Regions from separate parts of the Mesorhizobium sp. B264B1B genome, predicted to be linked through region 2. Evidence: predicted binding sites of a transcription regulator. Region 2 holds the regulator's gene; the other holds the start of a gene.

Region 1 (3,416 bases), on a different contig from region 2:
GGCACCAGGGTTCCTATAAGCTGCTTCGGTCGATCACAAGGTCGGCGGCGCCGAAACGCTCCTTTGCCGTCAGCTGCTGATGCCAATAGGGATAGAGCAGGGGCGGGCGGCTGACCGCGTCGAGGCGATCACGTTCCTCGCCGGCCAGCGTCAGGCTGGCCGCCGCGATATTGTCCCTGAACTGGGCCTCGTTGCGCCCGCCGATCACAAGCGAGCTGATAGCCGGCCGGCCAAGCAGCCAGGCAAGCGCCACCTGTGCGGCGGACACACCGCGGGCCTTACCGATTTCGACCAGCACATCGACGATCCGCCACAGCCGGTCCTCGTCGCGGATTGGCGGTTCGGACCAGCCGGCGACCTGGCGCGCGGTCGGGCTGTCACGGTGATACTTGCCCGACAGCAGGCCTCCCGCCAGTGGGCTCCACACCAGCACGCCCAATCCCTGGTCGACCGAGATCGGCAGCAGCTCGTATTCGGCTTCGCGTGCTTCGAGCGTGTAGTGGATCTGCTGGGTGACGAAGCGCGGCTGATGGCGGGTGTCACTGATGGAGAGCGCCTTCATCACCTGCCAGCCGGAATAGTTGGAGCAGCCGATATAGCGGATCTTCCCCTGGCCGACCAGCGTGTCGAGCGCGGCGATGGTCTCTTCGAGTGGCGTCACGCCGTCCCATTCGTGCAGGAAATAGATATCGATGACGTCGGTCTTGAGCCGCTTAAGGCTTTTCTCGCATTCGCGGATCAAATGATGGCGCGACAGGCCTTCGTCATTGGGACCGTCGCCGATGCGCATGCGCGCCTTGGAGGCGATCAGCACGTCGTTCCTGCGCTTGCCGCCGAGTGCCTCGCCGATGATCTCCTCCGACAGGCCGTCCGAATAGACATTGGCCGTGTCGATGAGATTGATGCCGGCATCAATGCACAGATCGATCATGCGCTTCGCCTCGGCGAGATCGCTGTTGCCCACAGCCGCGAACGGGCCGGCGCCGCCAAAGGTCATGGTGCCCATCGTCAGCGCCGAAACCTTCAGGCCGGAACGGCCGAGAGTGCGGTATTCCATGTCAGTCCTCGCGATTGAGAAGAATGGCCCGATCAGGTTGCTGGATTTGTAGGACAATCCGTGCGGCTTGTCGCCCTCCGGCCCCAGCACACCGATGAGCGGCCGTGGCGTGCCCCTGCAATAAAACCGTCATTGCCGGCCTATACTCAGTCGATCAGGGCGTTGCGCGCCGCCGTCAGGACGCGACCAGTGCGCCCGGTCGTTGCCGGAGGCGGCAGCTTGCAGATGGAGGAACACCGATGAATGAATCCATACCCAAGTCCGGCGCCCGGGACTGGCTGGAAGCCGAACTCGCCGACACGCTCGACGAGGACTATGAACTGGAGATGTCGGAACCGGCGCTGTCGCTGGAGATCGCCAGGATCTACAAGAACGCGCATCCGCCTTCTATCGACCGCATGCAGTATTTTCGCGACCTGATCGGGCTGCAATCCGAGCTGATCAAGCTGCAATCCTGGGTCGCCTACCACAAGAAGAAGCTTGTGGTGATCTTCGAAGGCCGCGATTCGGCTGGCAAGGGCGGCGTCATCAAGCGCATCACCCAGCGGCTCAACCCGCGGATCTGCCGCGTCGTGGCGCTTCCGGCACCGACCGAGCGAGAGACGTCGCAATGGTATTTCCAGCGTTATGTGCCGCACCTGCCGGCCGGCGGCGAGATCGTTCTGTTCGACCGCTCCTGGTACAACCGCTCCGGCGTCGAGCGGGTGATGGGTTTCGCCGGGGCCGATCAGGTGGAGGAATTCTTCCGTGACGTGCCGGAGTTCGAGCGCATGCTGGTCCGTTCGGGCATCACGCTGGTCAAATACTGGTTCTCGATCACCGACGAGGAACAACAGATGCGCTTCCTGATGCGCATCCACGATCCGATGAAGCAGTGGAAGCTGTCGCCGATGGACCTGCAGTCGCGGGTGCGCTGGGAACAGTACACCAAGGCCAAGGAAGAGACCTTCGCCCGTACCAACATTCCGGAGGCGCCCTGGTTCATCGTCGAGGGCAACGACAAGAAGCGCGCCCGGCTGAACTGCATCGACCACCTCTTGCAGCAGGTTCCCTATGAAGAGGTGCCGCACGAGGAGATCACGCTGCCCGAGCGGGTCTTCAATCCCGAATACGAGCGCCAGGTGCTGCCGCGCGAGCTCTACGTGCCCGAGAAGTATTGAACGAGAGTTTGTCCTTCTCCCCGTATAGTGACGGGGAGAAAGGATCTGCACCAAGGGTTGCCAATTCCCACTGTCGCAGACAACTAATTCCTAAGTCCGCTTGATGACGACATGCGTGGCAAGCGGCGTCGCTACTTGTTCGCTGCACGCGTAGCCGAGCTTCGGCATATCAATCCCGGCGAAGAGGTGCTCGCCGGAGCCGAGCAGCACCGGCGAGATCGCCAGATGCATCTCGTCGATGAGCCTCTCCTGGAGGTACTGCCGGATGGTGGCGACGCCGCCGCCGACCCGCACATCGCTGCCATTGGCCGCTGCCCTTGCCTGCTCGAGCGCCGAATGGATGCCATCCGTAATGAAGTAAAAGGTCGTGCCGCCCTCCATGACGATCGGCTCGCGCGCATGGTGGGTCAGCACGAAGACCGGCACATGATAGGGCGGGCTGTCGCCCCACCAGCCCTTCCAGTTTTCGTCAGGCCATTCGCCGCGGATCGGCCCGAACATGTTGCGGCCGAGGATCCAGGCGCCGACATTCTCGAAGCTGCGCGCCGCGAACGCCTCGTTGGTGTCGGTTGTGCCGCCGTCGTCTCCGAGCACCATCTTGCGGAAGGTGCGGGTACCGATCATCCATTTGTGCAGGGCTTCCCCGCCGACCCCGAGCGGGTTTTTCAAATCCTGGTCGGGACCGGCGCCGTAACCGTCGAGCGACAAGGTGAATGCGTTGACGCGAAGTCTGGACATGGAAAGCCTCCTCAGACCAGTTGTATTTTGCAAGCAGTTACTTTCTAGCAAACCGATTGCAAATTGCAAGTAGTATTTTCAGCGATCGAGAAGATGCATATCCGTACTTCGCCCATGCGATGTCCAGAGTGAAAGTGGCGGCTGCCGAGACAGCCGCCATACCGGCTCATTCGCCGGTGAGTTCCATGAAGAGCATATGATTTGAAGGCGCTGGGAGGAAACTATGCTCTCAGCATCTCCGCCACCTCAGGGGCGAAATAGGTCAAAATGCCGTCGCAGCCGGCGCGTTTGAACGCAAGAAGCGATTCCAGCATAGCCTTTTCGCCGTCGATCCAGCCATTGGCGCCCGCCGCCTTGATCATCGAATATTCGCCCGACACCTGGTAGGCGAAGGTTGGCACCGCAAATTCGTCCTTCAGCCTGCGGATGATATCGAGATAGGGCAGGCCGGGCTTGACCAT
Region 2 (3,416 bases):
CGGCTGTGAATCTCTTCATCTTAATCCTCCCTGCGCCGCGTATGGCGCGACCAAACAGGCCCGTAGGCCGGCACAAAGGCTCTATTTTTTCGAGCCTCGAAAAAACACTGGTCCATCGTCGGAACGCTGTCAACGTCGATTCTGATGTATTTTGATGTCCTCGTGAATTTTTTTCGAGCTCCGGAATAAATAATGACAGCCAAGGCCGGTTCTGCCAGTATTTGACGGTCGTCGGGATCCTGGGGAGAGAACGCGGCGACGGGGAGGATGCGAGAAACATGTCGGTCGGAATCCGCCACGACGATTTGCGCCGACGCAACCGGGCGATGGTGATCGCGGCCGTGCGCCGTGCCGGGCAGCCCTCGCGCACCGAGATTGCCGCGACCACCGGGCTCAGCCATTCCACCATATCGGCGATCTCCTCCGACCTGATTGGCGAAGGCATCCTGGCGCAGAGCAAGCCGAGCGAGGCCGGTGCGCTGAAACGCGGCCGGCCGCAGGTCGGCCTCAGCCTCAACCCTGAAGCCGCGGCGGTGATGACCGTGGTGCTGTCGCTGAATTTTCTCTCCGTCGCCGTCATCGACTATGCCGGCCAGGTGATATCTGAAGAGCAGCGCCGGCTGGACACGCTCACCCTGTCGCGCGAGGCGCTGATCGGCGAATGCGTGGCCATCGTCAGGCGGCGGTTCGAGGATCCCGACCTCGACGTCGGCAGCATCGCCCGTATCGCGCTGGCGATCCAGGGCATCACCGACACGGATGCGCGCACCATGCTGTGGTCGCCGATCACGCCGCAGACCGACATCGCCTTCGCCGACATACTGGAGGCCGAGTTCGGCATTCCCGCCACCATGGAGAACGATTGCAACATGATGGCGGTGGCGCTGCGCTGGCGCGATCCCCAGCGCTACCGCGACGACTTCATCGCCATCCTTTTGTCGCACGGCATCGGCATGGGCTTGGTGCTGAAGGGTGAACTGTTCACCGGCACCCATTCATCCGGAGGCGAGTTCGGCCACATGATCCATCGCCCCGGCGGGGCGCTCTGCCGCTGCGGGCGGCGCGGCTGCGTCGAGGCCTATGCCGGCAACTATGCCATCTGGCGCAACGCGAGGCAGCTTGGCGAGGACACCGAGCCCGTCGACGTCAGCGACGCCGACATGCGCACCCTGGCGGCCTCGGCGCGCGAAAAGGACGGGCCGGAGCGCGAAGCCTACCGCAAGGCCGGCGAGGCGCTGGGTTACGGCCTTGGCAGCCTGTTCGCGCTGATCGATCCGGCGCCGGTCGCCATGGTCGGCGTCAGCGCCGCCGCCTTCGACCTGATCGAGCCGGCTCTGCGCGAGGCCATTGCCCAGACCGCCGGCGGCCAGCACTCGAAATCGATTTCCTTCGACACCGAGCCGAACGAACTGCCACTGATCCGCGAGGGCTGCGCCATGCGCGCGCTGACCTTCGTCGACCAGGAGATTTTCGCGCCGGGGGCACAGGCGAAATCAGGCGTGGGCGAGAACGTTGCGTGACATATCCCTAGTCTTCGCGAATCGCATACCCCGCGCCCCGAATGGTGCGGATCACGTCAGGCATGCGGCCATTGTTGACCGCCTTGCGCAGCCGGCCGACATGCACGTCCACGGTGCGCTCGTCGATATAGATCGTTTCGCCCCAGACATTGTCGAGCAGTTGGCTGCGCGAGAACACGCGGCCGGGATGTCGCATCATGAATTCGAGCAGGCGGAACTCGGTCGGCCCGAGCCGGATCTCGCTTTTCTTGCGGTAGACCCGGTGCGATTCACGGTCGAGCACGATGTCGCCGACCTTGAGCACGCTGGACAGAACTTCGGGCTTGGCGCGGCGCAGCAGCGCCTTGACGCGTGCCATGAATTCCGGCGTTGAGAACGGCTTGACCAGATAGTCGTCGGCGCCGGTGGAGAGACCGCGCACCCGGTCGCTTTCCTCGCCGCGCGCCGTCAGCATGATGATCGGCAGCCGCTCGGTCTCGGGCCGCATGCGGAGACGGCGGCAGAGCTCGATGCCGGACACCGCCGGCACCATCCAGTCGAGCACAAGAAGGTCAGGGACATTCTCCTGCAAGCGGATCTCGGCTTCGTCGCCGCGCGTCACCACCTCTACCTGATAACCCTCCGATTCCAGATTGTAACGGAGCAGCACACCCAGCGGCTCCTCGTCCTCCACCACCATGATGCGTGGCGCGATCATCGACTGGTCACCCCTGCCGTCAAGCCGCTGGCGCCGACATCGCCGTCTCGTCCTGCTTCGGGCGATTGGCGGGCAATTGCGTGCCGGTCAGCACATAATAGGCATTTTCGGCAATGTTGGTCACGTGATCGCCGATGCGCTCGAGATTCTTGGCGCAGAACAAAAGATGCGTGCAGGCGGTGATGTTGCGCGGATCCTCCATCATGTAGGTCAGCAGCTCGCGGAAGACCGACGTGTATTTGACGTCGATGCGTTCATCGTCGGCGCGCAGCTTCGCAAGTGCCGCGGCATCGCGCGCCGCATACTCCTCGATCACGCCTTGCACCTGGATCAGCACAAGCTGCGCCATGGCGTCGATGGAGTGCGACAGGTCGCGCGGCGTGGCGGCAAGGCCGACGGTGCCGACGCGCTTGGCGATGTTCTTGGCGAGATCGCCGATGCGTTCGAGATCGCCCGCCATGCGGATCGAGCCGACGACATGGCGCAGATCGTCCGCCATGGGCTGCCGCTTGGCGATCAGGGTGATGGCGCGGTCGTCGAGTTCGCGCTGGCGCGCGTCCATGATGGCGTCGTCGGAGACGACGCGCTGGGCGAGCGCGTTGTCGGAATTCAGGAGCGCCTTGGTGGCGCCGCCGACCATCGATGAGGCGAGATCGCCCATGTCGCGGATCAGCCTGCTGATCTGTCCGAGATCTTCGTCAAAGGCTGCGACTGTGTGTTCGGCCATGATCTTGGTCCTCGTATGCCTGGGATCAGCCGAAGCGGCCGGTGATATAGTCCTGCGTGCGCTTCTCGCGGGGCGATGTGAAGATCTTCTCGGTGCGGTCGAACTCGACCAACTCGCCCAGATACATGAACGCGGTCTGCTTCGACACGCGCGCCGCCTGCTGCATGTTGTGGGTGACGATGACGATCGTATAGTCGGCCTGCAGCTCATCGATCAGCTCCTCGATCTTGGCGGTCGACAGCGGATCGAGCGCCGAGGCAGGCTCGTCGAGCAGGATGACCTCCGGCTTCACCGCCACCGTGCGGGCGATGCAGAGGCGCTGCTGCTGGCCGCCCGAAAGGCTGAGGCCGCTGGCGTTGAGCTTGTCCTTGACCTCGCTCCACAGTGCCGCGCGCTTCAGCGCCTGCTCGACACGGCCGTCCATCTCCGCCTTGCTGAGCTTCTCATAGAGCCTGACGCCGAAGGCGATGTT

Evidence for each region. The regulator PhoB, encoded in region 2, activates phosphate uptake and scavenging genes when phosphate is short. The targets are predictions, from matches to a motif close to TGTCATNNANCTGTCAT.
Region 1: the regulator PhoB is predicted to act here: its motif matches at 1,174-1,190, upstream of ppk2 (polyphosphate kinase 2).

What each region holds. Positions count from the first base shown of each region.
Region 1 is NZ_JAIUIS010000002.1:415,526-418,941, reverse strand. Features, by position in the region: gene LB547_RS05890 (aldo/keto reductase) at 14-1,057, opposite strand; gene ppk2 (polyphosphate kinase 2) at 1,297-2,217, shown strand; gene LB547_RS05880 (dihydrofolate reductase family protein) at 2,308-2,955, opposite strand; gene hemB (porphobilinogen synthase) at 3,177-3,416, opposite strand, start outside.
Region 2 is NZ_JAIUIS010000008.1:85,620-89,035, forward strand. Features, by position in the region: gene xylF (D-xylose ABC transporter substrate-binding protein) at 1-19, opposite strand, end outside; gene LB547_RS17795 (ROK family protein) at 279-1,520, shown strand; gene phoB (phosphate regulon transcriptional regulator PhoB) at 1,528-2,217, opposite strand; gene phoU (phosphate signaling complex protein PhoU) at 2,237-2,944, opposite strand; gene pstB (phosphate ABC transporter ATP-binding protein PstB) at 2,970-3,416, opposite strand, start outside.